Regions from separate parts of the Kitasatospora sp. NPDC001603 genome, predicted to be linked through region 1. Evidence: riboswitches for the same ligand, from Rfam matches in the RefSeq annotation. Region 1 holds a riboswitch; the other holds the start of a gene.

Region 1 (7,386 bases):
GTCGGCCGATCCGGTCGACCCGGAGGTGCTGGCGGGGCTGGCCCGCAACGAGGCGCTGACCCGCCCCCGGCCGGGCCACGCGGACCTGGCGGGCATGCAGAAGTACTCGATCGAGGAGGCCCGGCCGATCCTGGAGCGCGCGAGCGCCCGGGAGACGGCGGCCCGGGTCGCGCTGGGCGCGGTCGCGCGCGCCTACCTCAAGGAGACCTGCGGGATCGAGATCGTCAGCCATGTGGTGGAGCTGGCGGGCGCGAAGGCCCCCGCCGGGGTGCTGCCGCTGCCCTCCGACGAGGCGCGCCTCGACGAGGACCCGGTGCGCTGCCTGGACGCCGACGCGTCGAAGGCGATGGTCGCGGAGATCGACCAGGCCCACAAGGACGGCGACACCCTGGGCGGGGTCGTCGAGGTGCTGGCCTACGGCGTGCCGGTCGGCCTCGGCTCGCACGTGCACTGGGACCGCCGGCTGGACGCGCGGCTGGCCGCCGCGCTGATGGGGATCCAGGCGATCAAGGGCGTCGAGGTCGGCGACGGGTTCGAGCTGGCCCGGGTGCCGGGTTCGCAGGCGCACGACGAGATCGTGCCGACCCCGGAGGGCGTCAAGCGGACGTCGGGCCGGTCGGGCGGTACCGAGGGCGGCCTGTCGACGGGCGAGCTGCTCCGGGTGCGGGCGGCGATGAAGCCGATCGCGACCGTGCCGCGCGCGCTGCAGACGCTGGACGTGCGGACGGGCGAGCCGGCCAAGGCCCACCACCAGCGCTCCGACGTGTGCGCGGTGCCCGCGGCGGGGATCGTCGCCGAGGCGATGGTCGCGCTGGTGCTGGCGGACGCGGTGAACGAGAAGTTCGGTGGCGACCACGTCAGCGAGACCCGCCGCAACGTCCAGGGGTACCTGGACAACCTGATCGTCCGATGAGCGCGCCCCTGGTGGTGCTGGTCGGCCCGCCCGGCAGTGGCAAGTCCACCGTCGGACGGGACCTCGCCGAGCGCCTGGGCGTCGCCTTCCGGGACACCGACGCCGATGTCGAACGGTCGGCCGGCAAGCCGATCCCGGAGATCTTCATCGACGAGGGCGAGCCGCACTTCCGCGAGCTGGAGGCTGCCGCGGTGCGCAGCGCCGCCCGGGACCACGACGGCGTGCTGGCGCTGGGGGGCGGTGCGGTGATGGCCGAGGCCACCAGGGCGCTGCTGCGCGAGCTGCCGGTGGTGTTCCTGGAGGTCCCGCCGGCGGACGCCGTCCGGAGGGTGGGGCTGGACGCGCCGCGGCCGCTGCTCGCGGTCAACCCGCGGGCGCGTTGGCGTGAGTTGATGGAGGCGCGTCGGCCCCTGTACCTGGAGGTGGCCACCGCCGTCGTCGACACCGCGGGCCGCACCCCCGGGCAGGTCGCGGACGCCGTAATGGAAGCACTGGAGCTGAAGACCCCCCATGAGTGACATCGTCAGGATTCACGTCGGCGGCAGCGCGGGCCACGACCCGTACGACGTGCTGATCGGACACCAGCTGCTCGGCGAGTTGGGGCAGCTGATCGGGACCCGCGCCAAGCGGGTCGCGCTGATCCACCCCGAAGGACTGGCCGCCACGGCCGACGCCATCCGCGAGGACCTGCTGGGCGAGGGCTACGAGGCGATCGTCCTCCAGGTGCCCAACGCCGAGGACGCCAAGAGCGCCGAGGTCGCCGCGTACTGCTGGTCGGTGCTCGGCCAGACCGGCTTCACCCGCAGCGACGTGATCGTCGGCCTCGGCGGCGGCACCACCACCGACCTGGCCGGCTTCGTGGCGGCCACCTGGCTGCGCGGGGTGCGCTGGGTGTCCATGCCCACCACGCTGCTCGGCATGGTGGACGCGGCGGTGGGCGGCAAGACCGGCATCAACATCGCCGAGGGCAAGAACATGGTCGGCGCCTTCCACCCGCCGGTGGGCGTGCTGGCGGACCTCGACACCCTGGAGACGGTGCCCCGGCACGACTACGTCTCCGGCCTCGCCGAGGTCATCAAGTGCGGTTTCATCGCCGACCCGGTCATCCTGGACCTCATCGAGGCGGACCCGGAGGGCGCCAGGAGCCCCGCCGGGCCGCACACCGTCGAGCTGATCCGGCGGGCCGTGCAGGTCAAGGCCGACGTGGTCTCCGGGGACCTCAAGGAGTCCGGCCAGCGCGAGATCCTCAACTACGGCCACACCCTCGGCCACGCCATCGAGCGCAACGAGCGCTACAAGTGGCGGCACGGCGCGGCGATCTCGATCGGGATGGTCTTCGCCGCCGAACTCGGCCGCCTGGCCGGCCGGCTGGACGACGAGACGGCCGACCGGCACCGCACCGTGCTGGCCTCGGTCGGCCTGCCGCTGAGCTACCGCGCGGACGCCTGGCCGAAGCTGCTGGACGCCATGAAGATCGACAAGAAGTCGCGCGGCGACCTGCTGCGCTTCATCGTCCTGGACGGCCTCGGCCGGACCTCCATGCTGGAGGGCCCCGACCCGTCCCTGCTGGTCGCCGCCTACGCGGAGGTCTCCTCGTGACCCGGGTGATGGTGCTCAACGGCCCCAACCTCGGCCGGCTGGGCAGCCGCGAGCCGGACGTCTACGGCGCCACCTCCTACGCCGGGCTGGTCGAGCGCTGCACCGTGCTCGGCAAGGAGCTCGGCTTCGAGGTCGAGGTGCACGAGACCAACTCCGAGCAGCAGATGGTGGAGTGGCTGCACGAGGCGGCCGACGGCGGGGTGCCCGTGGTGATCAACCCGGGGGCCTTCACCCACTACTCGTACGCGATGCGCGACGCCGCCGCCCAGCGGACCGCGCCGCTGATCGAGGTGCACATCTCCAACCCGTACGCCCGGGAGACCTTCCGGCACACCTCGGTGATCGCCGCGGTCGCCTCCGGCACCATCGCCGGATTCGGCCTGGGCTCGTACGAGCTGGCACTGCGGGCGCTCGGCGGGCAGCTCACCGCACGCTGACACCCGGGCCGGGGTACCGGATCGGCGCGGCCCCGGCCGGCCCGATCCGGTACCCCGGCCCTCGTCAGCGGCCCGGCGGCGGACTGTGCCCGCTGCGGGACCGCCGTGTAGTGTCCCCGCTGAAAGAAGTCGGGAGGTGACCGTGACGCAGTACGCCGGGGGTGGACAAGTCCCCCCACGTCCCGTCGCTCCGCCGGCCCCGCCGTACTCCGGCAGTGCCACCGTCGCACCGCCCGCCGGTGGCGCGCCGGGCGCGTCCCGGGGAGTGCCGCGGGCGGCGGCCCACGCCGAATCCGTCCGCCACGGCGCGGACCGGTCCGCGCGCGAGCCCGCCGGTCGGCCCCCGTACGCCGGTCGCCCGGTCGTGCCGCCGGCCGGTACCCCGGCGGCCCCCGTCGCACCGCCCGCGCCGGCGCGGCCCGTGCCGCCGTCGGCTCCCACCGCCGCGGCGCCCGCGCCGGTTCCGGCCGGCGCCACCGGGCACTTCCTGCTGCCGTCCGGCGCGCCCGTCCAGCTCCCGGTCCACCCCGCGCAGCCGCACCTGCCGTCCGGGCCACTGGCCGTGCTGCTGATCGGACCGGCCGGCGCGGGCAAGACCACCGTCGCCCGGCACTGGGCCGAGCGGCGGCCCACGCCCACCGCCCACATCAGCCTCGACGACGTCCGCGAGTGGGTGCAGTCCGGCTTCGCCAACCCGCAGTCCGGCTGGAACAACGCCTCCGAGGCGCAGTACCGGCTGGCCCGCCGCACCTGCGGCTTCGCCTGCCGCAACTACCTGGCCAACGGCATCTCCTGCATCATCGACGACGCGGTCTTCCCGGACCGCCCGGCGATCGGCCTCGGCGGCTGGAAGCGGCACATCGGCCCGGGGATGATCCCGGTCGTGCTGCTGCCCAGCCTGGACTCCGTGCTGAGCCGCAACGCCCGGCGCAGTGGCAACCGGCGGCTGAGTGACGAGGAGGTGGCCCGGATCCACGGCCGGATGGCCGGCTGGTACAACTCCGGGCTGCCGATCATCGACAACTCCCAGCTGGACGTCGCGGCCACCGCCGCCGAGCTGGACCGGGTGATCCTGGCCCGGCTGATGGGCATCCCGGTCCGCTGAGGCCCGGGCCGCCCGGGGCTGTTCCGGGCGGCTCCGGCGCTGCCCCGCGCGCGGATTCGGTACCGCCTTCCGGGAGCCCGCGACGGCCGGCGGCCCGGCCGGGCCTGTCGGTGCGGGCTGCGATGATGGGGGCATCCTGTCGCACACCCGGGGGAGCTGACGCCCGTGCCGGAAGGCCACATCATCCACCGCCTCGCCGCCGAGAACGCCATGGCCTTCGGCGGCCGCCCGGTCCGTGCGAGCAGTCCGCAGGGCCGGTTCGCGGACGGCGCGAAGCTGGTCGACGGGCAGGTGCTGACCGGGGCGGAGGCCATCGGCAAGCACCTCTTCCTCGGCTTCGAGGACGACGCCTGGGTGCACATCCACCTCGGCCTCTACGGTGGGTTCGCCTTCGGGGAGGGCCCCGCGCCCGAGCCGGTCGGCCTGGTCCGGTTGCGCCTGGCGAACGACGACGCCTACGCCGATCTGCGCGGTCCCAACACCTGTGCGCTGATCACCGACGCCGAGAAGGCCGCCGTCGCGGCGCGCCTCGGCCCCGACCCGCTGCGGGCCGACGCCGACCCGGAGCCGGCCTGGCGGCGGATATCCGGCAGCCGGACGACGATCGCGGCACTGCTGATGGACCAGAAGGTGCTGGCCGGCGTGGGCAACGTCTACCGCGCCGAGGTGCTGTTCCGGCACGGCATCGACCCGCACCGGGCCGGGCGCGACCTCGGCCGGGCCGAGTGGGACGCCGTCTGGGCCGACCTGGTCGCGCTGATGCGCGAGGGCGTCGGCGCGGGGCGGATCGACACCGTCCGACCCGAGCACACCCCCGAGGCGATGGGCCGTCCGCCGCGGGTGGACGACCACGGCGGCGAGGTCTACGTCTACCGCCGGGCCGGCATGCCCTGCCTGGTCTGCGGCACCGAGGTCCGGACCGAGGCGCACGCCGCGCGCAACCTCTTCTGGTGCCCCACCTGCCAGGGGGCCTGAGGCGGCGCCGGCTGCCCGGCGCCGTCCGGGCGGCACCGCGGGCGGTCGCGGGGCTGCCGGGGGAGGGCGCGGTCAGCCGTCCGCCCCGGTACGGGCGACCGCCAGGGCGGGAGGCGCTGGTGACCGGCCACACCCGGCTGCGGGCCCGTTTCGACGTCGAGCTGACGCCGGGGTGGTGCCTGATGCGCAGCCGCTTCCTGCTGGGCGGGATGGCGGCCCGCCCCGAGGCCGGAGGCACCCGCTTCGCCTTCCTCGGCGCGTTCCGGCTCCCCGGCGCGGGCCTGCTCGACCGGGCCCTGCGGCCCGCGACGGACCCGCTGGCCCGGCGCTCGCTGGAGCGCTTCGAACGGCTGGTGCGGGAGGGGTGAGGCGGGCCCCGGGCGCGACGGCCCGGGGCGCCGGGTCGGTGTTCCGCGGGCGGAGCCGGTCAGCCGGGAGCCGGTCAGCCGGCCGCGGCGGCCCGGGGTGCGGAGGGCTCGCCGCCGGTGGCGTCGCTCCCGGTGGCGGGCTCGCCGTGCTCGTGATGGTCCGCGGCGGCGCACTCGTCGAGGAGGGGGCGCAGGGCCTCGTCCACGAGCCGGTAGCGCACCACGCGGCCGTCCTTGTCGCCGGTGACCACACCCGCGGTGCGCAGCAGCCGCAGCGCCTGCGAGACGGCCGGGTCGCGCATGCCGGTGGCGACCGCCAGGTCGGTGACGGCGAGCGGCCCGGCCCGGTGCAGGGCGAGCAGCAGGGCGAGCCGCCCCGGGTCAGCGAGCAGCGAGAACCGCTCGGCCCAGGACCGGACGTGCCCGGGGTCGCCGATCGCGGCGATGGCCTCGCAGACCCGGTGCCCGTCGATGGTGCGGTGGCCCGCGCGGTCGGCCGGTACGAGATGCATGCGGACATTGTTGCAGCCCGTGGCTGTGATCCTGGACACCTGCGCAGGTGCGCAGCCTTGCAAGGGTGAGGTGCGGCCCCCTACGGTGTTGCCCGCCGTGGTGTTCGGGAAGACCGGTGACGGACCCTCAGGGTCCGGAGTCCGGAGCGGCCCTCGCCACTGTGATCGGGGGAGTCGTCCGTATCCACGACGCCACTGGGCGCCTCGCGCGCCTGGGAAGGCGGATCCGGAAGCCCCGTCAGCCAGGAGACCGGCCACGGCATCTCACGAACGTCTTTCCACGAGGTGCTGGAGCGTGATCCGAAGATGACCCTGCCCGAAACCGCCGCTGCTCCCGCGGCGTCCTCCGCCCTGCCGAGCTTCCGCTGGCGGCGCGAGGACACCCTCCGCACGGCCGGGTTGATGGGGGTGATCCTGGCCATGCACGTAGTGGCGTTCGGGACGCTGATCTTCCTGGTCGCCCCGGAGAAGTACGAGGTCGGTACCCAGGTCTTCGGGGTGGGCCTGGGCATCACCGCCTACACCCTCGGCATGCGGCACGCCTTCGACGCCGACCACATCGCGGTGATCGACAACACCACCCGCAAGCTCATGGCGGACGGCAAGCGGCCCGTCTCGGTGGGCTTCTGGTTCGCGCTCGGCCACTCCTCGATGGTGGTCCTGATGGCCGCCCTGGTGGCGGGCGGCGCCCAGCTGGCCAGCACGCTGATGGACGACGAGTCCACCACGCACCAGTGGCTCGGTGTGGTCGGCACCTCCGCGTCCGGTGTCTTCCTCTACCTGATCGGCGCGCTCAACCTGGCGGCGCTGTTCGGCATCCTCAAGGTGTTCCGGTCGATGCGGGCCGGTCGGTTCGACGAGGCCGAGCTGGAGGAGCACCTCAACTCGCGCGGTCTGATGGCCCGGGTGCTGAACCGGGCGACCCGCTCGATCACCCGGCCCGGCCAGATGTTCCCGGTCGGCATGGTGCTCGGCCTCGGCTTCGACACCGCGACCGAGGTGACCCTGATGGTGATGGCCGGCTCCGGCGCGGCCGCCGGGCTGCCCTGGTACGCGATCGTCTGCCTGCCGCTGCTGTTCGCGTCCGGGATGAGCCTGTTCGACACGCTGGACGGGACGTTCATGAACTTCGCGTACCAGTGGGCGTTCTCCAACCCGGTGCGCAAGGTGTACTACAACCTGACCATCACTGGGCTGTCGATCGCGGTGGCGTTCATCATCGGCACCATCGAGCTGGTCGCCGTGCTGCACGAGAAGCTGGACCTCACCGACCCGGTGAGCGGCTGGATCGCGGACATCTCGCTGGACAACGTCGGCTACGCGATCGTCGGGCTGTTCGTGGTGGTCTGGGGGGCGGCGATCGCCTACTGGCGCCTCGCCGGCGTCGAACAGCGCTGGAGCCCGAAGCCGGTGGTGCCGGCCGACGGGGTGCCCGCCCGGGGGGCGGCGGCCGACGAGGCCGCCGGGGTCACCGAGT
Region 2 (7,386 bases), on a different contig from region 1:
TGACGATGACATGCCATTGTCGGGGGCGCCGCCCGGACCGCCCGTCCGGGCCGAGGAGAGGAAGACCCTTGGCCGTACCCCCGCTGATCCGCCGCGGGCCGAGGCCCGGCGGCCCGGCCCGCCGGGCCGCCCGCCTGCTCGGCGCCGTCGTCCTCGCCCTCACCGGCGCGCTGACCGCCGCCGGCCCCGCGCACGCCGACTTCGGCACCGACTACCACGACCCGCTCACCGCCGCGAAGCCGCTCACCCGGCCGGACACCCGCGCCTGCACCGTCGAGGCGATGCACGACCAGCCGTTCCGGGACGGCTACGGAAACCCGCCCGACACCCCGTACACCGCCACCGTCACCCCGCCCGCCGCCTGCGCCGGACCCTGGTCGGCAGTCGTGCTGACCCTGCACGGGCAGGTCGCCGGGCGGCAGTTCGACCGGCTGTTCACCGTCCGGATCGGCGGCGTGGAGGTCCTGCTCTCCTCCACCCCCGAGCCCTCCGCCGACGGCATCGGATGGACGGTCGAACGGGACGTCACCCGGTACGCACCGCTGTTCGCCGGCGGCCCGCAGCCGTTCGCCTTCGACCTCGCCAACGTCACCGACGCCACCTACACCGGCGTCTTCCGGATCACCGCCGAGCTCACCTTCTACACCACCTCCGCCCGGTGGCCCGCCGCCCGCACCGCCGACCGGCTGCTCACCACCGGGCCGTTCGGGCTCACCCAGGCCGCCCCGACCGCCACCCGCGACCTCGCCTTCCCGCCGAACCTGGAACGCCTGACCGCCGAGGTGTACGCCCGGGGCGGCGGCGCCTGCGAGGAGTTCGCGTACGCCTCCGCGCCCGACGCGTTCGTCGGCGCGAACCCCGGGCTGGGCGCCTGCGGCAAGGGCCCGTTCCGCGAGCTGCGGCTGACCGTGGACGGCCGGGTGGCCGGGGCGGTCTGGCCGTACCCCGTGATCTACACCGGCGGCTGGGACCCGCTGCTCTGGCGGCCCACCCCCGGCATCTTCGCCTTCGACCTGCCCGCCTACCGGCTCGACCTCACCCCGTACGTCGGCCTGCTGCTGGACGGCCGCCCGCACGCCGTCGGCATCACCGTCAACGCCGCCGAGGCCCAGGGCAACGACGTCTGGACGGGCCAGGTCAACCTGTTCGCCGAGGTCGACCACGGCGCCGCCCGCACCACCGGGGCGCTCACCGACCACGCGGTCGCCCCGGAGGCCGCCGTCTCCACCGCGCTGACCGACCACGGCGGCGGCAGCGGCGACTGGTCCGTCACCGCGGGCCGGCACGACCGGGCCCGCGGCTGGGTGCAGACCTCGCACGGCCGGATCACCACCGAGGTCCGCGACACCCTCGTCTTCGGCTCCGCCCAGCGGTTCCGGGACAGCGGCAACGACCTGACGCTGCGCAACCGCACCGACCTGACCCGCACCACCAGCACCTGGGGCGACGGGCCGCGGCGCACCACCACCGTGCACGAGGGCGAGCCGCTGGACGTCGACTACCGCGTCACCCACGACGCGGCCGGCGCGAGCGACCAGGTCACCACCATGAACCTCGGCTACCACCGGGACACCACCGGCACGGTCGGCGGCCGGACCACCGAGCGTTCCGGCGTCGACCACACCCTGCGCCCGACCGCCCACCGGCACGACGGCGACCGCACCGTCCGCACCGGCGGATCCGTCGAGGACTACCGCAGCACCGGGCCCGACGGCCCGTACCACCGCTCCCTCACCACCGTGGACGGCTGGCCGACCGACCGGGGGTGAACCCGGCGCCGGGTCGCACCGCTCCGGCCGCACCGGGCGGACGGTTCGACCCGGCGGGCGCCTTTCAGGCTCCGGCGAGCCCCGGCGGGAACGCCACCACCCGCCCGCTGCACGGGAATCCGCTGGTGCGAACGGCACCGGCCCTGATAGCAATGTGACATGCTACACAACTCCAAAGTCGCCCTCCGGGCCAGACACGACGCCGACGTCCCCGTACTGCAGGCCGAGCTGTACGACGACGTCGCCACCCGCTCCCGGGCCGACTCCCGGCCCTGGCAGCCCGTTTCACCGGGCACCGCCTGGTCCCCGTACGCGGTCGCCGCCCCCTCGGACGAGGCCGCCTGCTTCTCCGTCACCACCCTCCCCTCGGGCGACCTCGCCGGCGAGGCCCTCCTCTGGGGCATCGACACCCACAACCGCACCGCCCATCTCGGCCTCGCCCTGCGCCCCGCCCTCCGCGGCCGGGGCCTGGCCCGCGAGGTCGTCGCGCTGCTGTGCCACTACGGCTTCACCGTCCGCGGCCTGCACCGCCTCCAGATCGACACCCTCGCCGAGAACCTGCCGATGATCGCCGCCGCGACCCGCGCCGGCTTCACCCTCGAAGGCACCCTGCGCCGCTCCGCCTGGGCCTACGGCGCCCACCGCGACGAAGTCGTGCTCGGCCTGCTCGCCGAGGAGTGGACCGCCCCGGCCGACGTGGCCTCCGACCGGGTCTGACCCGCCCCCGAGGCCCGGATGCGGCTCGGGGGCAGAGCTGCGACGGTTCCGGCCTGGGCCGCGCCCGGCCGGGGCGGACGGCGGCCGGGCAGCGCGCTGGAGGAGTCGACGATGGACCCGCACCTGTCGGGCGAGGCCGCCGTGGTGACCGGGGCGCGTAAGGGCATCGGCCTCGCCGTCACCCGGGCCCTCGCCGCCGAGGGCGTCAGCGTGCCGGCCGCCTCCCGGACCGTGACCGACGACCTCGCCGCGCTCGGCCGCACGACCGACCTCCCGCCGCTCCAGGTGGACCTCACCGCCGCGGACGGCCCGGAGCGGGCGGTCGCCGAGAGGTCGCCGATCGTGCCGCACCGGGCCCGCGGGCCCGCCCGGCGCGGCAGGACCAGCAGCCCGGGCGGCGGCGGACCCGAGGCCGGACCGGGGTGGGGGGGGGGGCCGGGGGGGGCCCCCCGCCCCCCCCCCCCCGGGGGGGCCCCGCCCCCCGGGGGGGGGGGGGGCGCGCGGGGGGGGGGGCGGGGGGGGGGGGGGGGGGGGGGCGCCCCCCCCCCCCCACCCCGGCGCGGTGTCAGCCGCCCAGTTCGGCGCGGACCAGCCTGGCCGCCTCGACCAGGTGCTCCAGCGAGGCCCGGGTCTCCGTCCAACCACGGGTCTTCAGGCCGCAGTCGGGGTTGACCCAGAGCCGCTCGGCCGGGATCGCGGCCAGCCCGGCGCGGAGCAGCGAGGCCGCCTCCTCGGTGCTCGGCACCCGGGGCGAGTGGATGTCGTAGACGCCGGGGCCGACCTCGCGCGGGTAGCCTGCCCCGGCCAGCTCGTGGGCGACCTCCATGTGCGAGCGGGCCGCCTCCAGGGAGATCACGTCGGCGTCGAGCTGGTCGATGGCGGTCATGATCGCGCCGAACTCGGCGTAGCACATGTGGGTGTGGATCTGGGTGTCGGCGCGGACCCCGGAGGTGGAGAGCCGGAAGGACTCGGTGGCCCACTCCAGGTAGGCCGCCCGGTCGGCGGACCGCAGCGGCAGGGTCTCGCGCAGCGCCGGCTCGTCGACCTGGATGACGGCGGCGCCGGCGGCCTCCAGGTCGGTGACCTCGTCGCGCAGGGCGAGCGCGACCTGCCGGGCGGTGTCGCCGGTCGGCTGGTCGTCCCGGACGAAGGACCAGGCGAGCATGGTCACCGGTCCGGTGAGCATGCCCTTGACCGGACGGTCCGTCAGTTCGGCCGCGTAGCGGTACCAGTCGACGGTCATCGGGTGCGGGCGGGAGATGTCCCCGGCCAGCACCGGCGGCCGGACGTAGCGGGTGCCGTAGGACTGCACCCAGCCGTGCCGGGTGGCCAGGTAGCCGGTCAGCTGCTCGGCGAAGTACTGCACCATGTCGTTGCGTTCGGGCTCGCCGTGGACGAGCACGTCGAGGCCGGCCTTCTCCTGGTAGGCGATCACCTCGCGGACCTCGGCCCGCATCCGGTCCCGGTAGGTTCCGTCGTCGATGCGGCCGGCGCGCAGGTCGGCTCGGGCGGTGCGCAGTTCGGTGGTCTGCGGGAAGGAGCCGATGGTGGTGGTCGGCAGCAGCGGCAGACCGAGCCGGGCCCGCTGCGCCTCGGCGCGCTCGGGGTAGGCCGGGGCGCGGCGGGCGTCCTCGGGGGCGGTGGCGGCGACCCGGGCCCGGACGGCCGGGTCGCGGGTCAGCGCGGAGCCGGCGCGGGAGGCCAGGTCGGCCCGGTTGGCGGCCAGTTGGGCCGCGATGGTGTCGGTGCCGTGGGCCAGGCCGCGGGCCAGGGTGGCGATCTCGGTGGTCTTCTGACGGGCGAAGGCGAGCCAGCGGGCGACCTGCGGGTCGAGGTCGCGCTCCAGGTCGGCGTCGAGCGGGACGTGCAGCAGCGAGCAGGACGGTGCGACGTCGACCCGGTCCGCCAGACCGAGCAGCGTGCCGAGGGTGGCGAGGGACTTCTCCAGGTTGTTGATCCAGATGTTGCGGCCGTCCACCACGCCCGCGACCAGGCGCTTGCCGGGCACTCCGCCGGCGGCGGCGAGGTCGTCGAGGTTGGCGGCGCCGGGGCCGGTGAAGTCCAGGCCGATGCCCTCGATCGGGGCCTTGGCCAGGACGGGCAGGGCCTCGCCGAGCCGGTCGAAGTAGCTGGTGACCAGCAGTTGCGGGCGGTCGGTGAGCGCACCGAGTTCGCGGTAGACGCGGGTGGCGGCGTTCAGTTCGGCCGGGGTGCGGTCCTGGACGAGCGCGGGCTCGTCCAGCTGGACCCAGTCGGCGCCGGCGGCCCGCAGGTCGGCGAGGAGTTCGGCGTAGACGGGCAGCAGCCGGTCCAGCAGGGTGACCGGCCGGAAGTCGGCGGCCACGCCTGGGGCGGGCTTGGCGAGCAGCAGGTAGGTCAGCGGTCCGACCAGCACGGGCCGGGGGCGGTGGCCGAGGCCGAGCGCCTCACGGAGCTCGGATACCGGCTTGGCGGAGTTCGCGGCGAAGACCGTGTCCGGGCCCAACTCCGGTACGAGGTAGTGGTAGTTGGTGTCGAACCACTTGGTCATCTCCAGCGGTGCGACGTCCTGGGTGCCGCGCGCCATGGCGAAGTAGCCGTCCAGCGGGTCGGTGTCGACGGCGGCGCGGTGGCGGGCCGGGATCGCGCCGACCGCGACCGTGGTGTCCAGGACGTGGTCGTAGAGCGAGAAGTCGCCGGTGGGGACTTCGGTGATGCCCGCGTCCGCCAGCTGCCGCCAGTTGGCGCGGCGCAGGACGGCGGCGGTGGCGTGCAGGGCGGCGGCGTCGACGCGGCCCGCCCAGTACCCCTCGACGGCCTTCTTCAGCTCCCGGTCGGCACCCTGCCTCGGGTAGCCGTACACGGTGGCCTGCGGGGTGGTGGAACTCGGTGACACGGAACTCTCCTTCGCGAGTCGCGCTGCGATCCCGGGAGAGCACGACGGCGTGGAGGTACGGCAGTGGGGGCACGGCACCGGGGTGGGCCCGCCCGCTCCGCCGACCCGCCCTCGAGGTCACCGAGATCACCGCGTGCGGGGTGCACGCGGGCAGTGGCAGGTCTTCGGACTCGCGGGCACGTCCGCCTGGCTTCCAGGCCGGACACCTACTGGCCGTCGCTTCCCGGGCCCGGCTGGGCCCAGTGCGTGTGACGGCGGTCGTTCCCACTCACCGCTGCGGGGCAGTCCCGGATTCCCACCGGGTTCCCTCTTGCGACGCCGTGGCTGGAGGACACGGCGAACCGACTGCACCGCCCACCCTAGGCCCATCGCCGGCGGCGCGTCAGTGATTGTCCGGATCGCGGATGGCCGGGACGGCCCCGGCGGCCCCGGCCGCCCGGGCAGTTCAGGTGGTGGTCGAGGCGGTGGTCGAGGACGAGCGCGTCAACAAGGACGTGCTGGTCACCCTGGCCGAGGTGCTCGCCGCCGCGCACACCGCGCCGGCTTCCCCCGACGGCGGAATCAGCACATGACGGCCCGTCGTGGTGACGGCCGAAAGGCCGGGTCGAGGGCGCGTGCATGACGTCACAGCGCCGCCGGACCGGTCGCCCGCGGCCCACCCGGCGGTTCGCCCGGGACCGGCCGCGCCCGGCGGACGGGGAGCCGCGCGGCACAATCACTGTCATGCGGCACATCTTTCTCATCGGCATCGGGGCGGGCGATCCCGACCACCTCACCCTGCAGGCGGTCAAGGCCCTCGCCCGCACCGACGTCTTCTTCATCCTCGACAAGAACGAGGAACGGCAGGACCTCATCCGGCTGCGCCGGCAGCTGCTGACCGAGCACGGCCGCCCGGGCCACCGCGTCATCGAGGTCGCGGACGCCGAGCGGGACCGCGCCACCCCGGCGTACACCGCGGCCGTGGACGACTGGCGCACCCGCCGGGCCGACCTGGTCGAGCGGCTGGTCGCCGAACACCTCGGCCCGGAGGAGACCGGCGCGTTCCTGGTCTGGGGCGACCCGAGCCTCTACGACAGCGTCATCGCCGTGATCGACGAGGTCCTGGCCCGCGGCGGCGCCACCTTCGGGTACGAGGTGGTCCCGGGCATCAGCAGCGTCTCGGCGCTCGCCGCCCGCCACCGCACCACCCTGACCCGGGTCGGCCGCCCGCTGCAGATCACCACCGGCCGCCGCCTCGCCGAGGGCTTCCCCGAGCAGGTGGACGACGTGGTGGTGATGCTGGACGGGCGGGCCGCGTTCACCGGGATCGACCCCGAGGGGCTGGAGATCTTCTACGGCGCCTACCTGGGCACCCCGGACGAGATCCTCGCCGCCGGCCCCCTCGCCGAAACCGCCCCCCGGATCCGCGCGCTCCGCGACGAGGCGCGCGAACGCAAGGGCTGGATCATGGACACCTACCTCCTCCGCCGCTCCGGGAGCTGACCCACACCCGCCCCCGGGCCGACCGATCAGTAGCGCGCGGCGCCCGTTTCACCTGGTGAGGCGGTTACCGGCAGCCGGTGCCACGGGAAGCGCCGGCCACCGCGACGGACCGGGGAGGACGCCGACCCGCCGGCATCACCGGACGGCTACGAACCGGCCGGGGCCCCGCCCTCCTCCCGGTCGGCCACGTCCTCGGACCGCTCGCCGGCCACCCCGGCCGCCCCGCCGGCGCCCTCGCGCTCGACGGCCCACTCCGTACGGCGTTCGCGGGTCAGCACCCAGTCGGCGGCCCGGCGCGGAGCCGAGCCCGCCGAACCGCCACGGGCGGCGGCGGCGCACACCCGCCGCAGCAGGGAGTTCAGCTGGGTGCGCTCACCGCGCGTCAGGGACACCAGCAGGTCGTCCTGCACGGCCGACGCGTCGCTGTGCAGGATCTCCAGCGCGAGCTGCCCCGAGGAGGTGAGCGTCAGCACCTCGTGCCGACCGCCGACCTGGACGAACAGGGACTGCACCAGGCCCGCCGCGACGAGATCGTCGAGAGTC

The links. Region 1 has a riboswitch for cobalamin ahead of nicT (Nickel transporter NicT). Riboswitches for the same ligand answer to the same signal wherever they lie in the genome.
Region 2: it holds a riboswitch for cobalamin, as region 1 does, so the genes downstream of both, metE (5-methyltetrahydropteroyltriglutamate--homocysteine S-methyltransferase) here and nicT (Nickel transporter NicT) in region 1, are expected to answer to the same signal.

Annotation. Positions count from the first base shown of each region.
Region 1 is NZ_JBEPAA010000042.1:64,958-72,343, forward strand. Features, by position in the region: gene aroC (chorismate synthase) at 1-913, shown strand, start outside; gene ABT263_RS24855 (shikimate kinase) at 910-1,431, shown strand; gene aroB (3-dehydroquinate synthase) at 1,424-2,512, shown strand; gene aroQ (type II 3-dehydroquinate dehydratase) at 2,521-2,949, shown strand; gene ABT263_RS24870 (AAA family ATPase) at 3,371-4,054, shown strand; gene ABT263_RS24875 (Fpg/Nei family DNA glycosylase) at 4,220-5,029, shown strand; gene ABT263_RS24880 (hypothetical protein) at 5,149-5,397, shown strand; partial or broken gene ABT263_RS24885 (ArsR/SmtB family transcription factor) at 5,571-5,909, opposite strand; cobalamin riboswitch at 5,991-6,182, shown strand; gene nicT (Nickel transporter NicT) at 6,216-7,386, shown strand, end outside.
Region 2 is NZ_JBEPAA010000018.1:95,555-102,940, reverse strand. Features, by position in the region: gene ABT263_RS14660 (peptide-N4-asparagine amidase) at 69-1,769, shown strand; gene ABT263_RS14655 (GNAT family N-acetyltransferase) at 1,929-2,486, shown strand; gene ABT263_RS14650 (SDR family NAD(P)-dependent oxidoreductase) at 2,505-3,158, shown strand; gene metE (5-methyltetrahydropteroyltriglutamate--homocysteine S-methyltransferase) at 3,052-5,361, opposite strand; cobalamin riboswitch at 5,500-5,723, opposite strand; gene ABT263_RS14640 (hypothetical protein) at 5,766-5,933, shown strand; gene cobF (precorrin-6A synthase (deacetylating)) at 6,085-6,843, shown strand; gene ABT263_RS14630 (winged helix DNA-binding protein) at 6,990-7,386, opposite strand, start outside.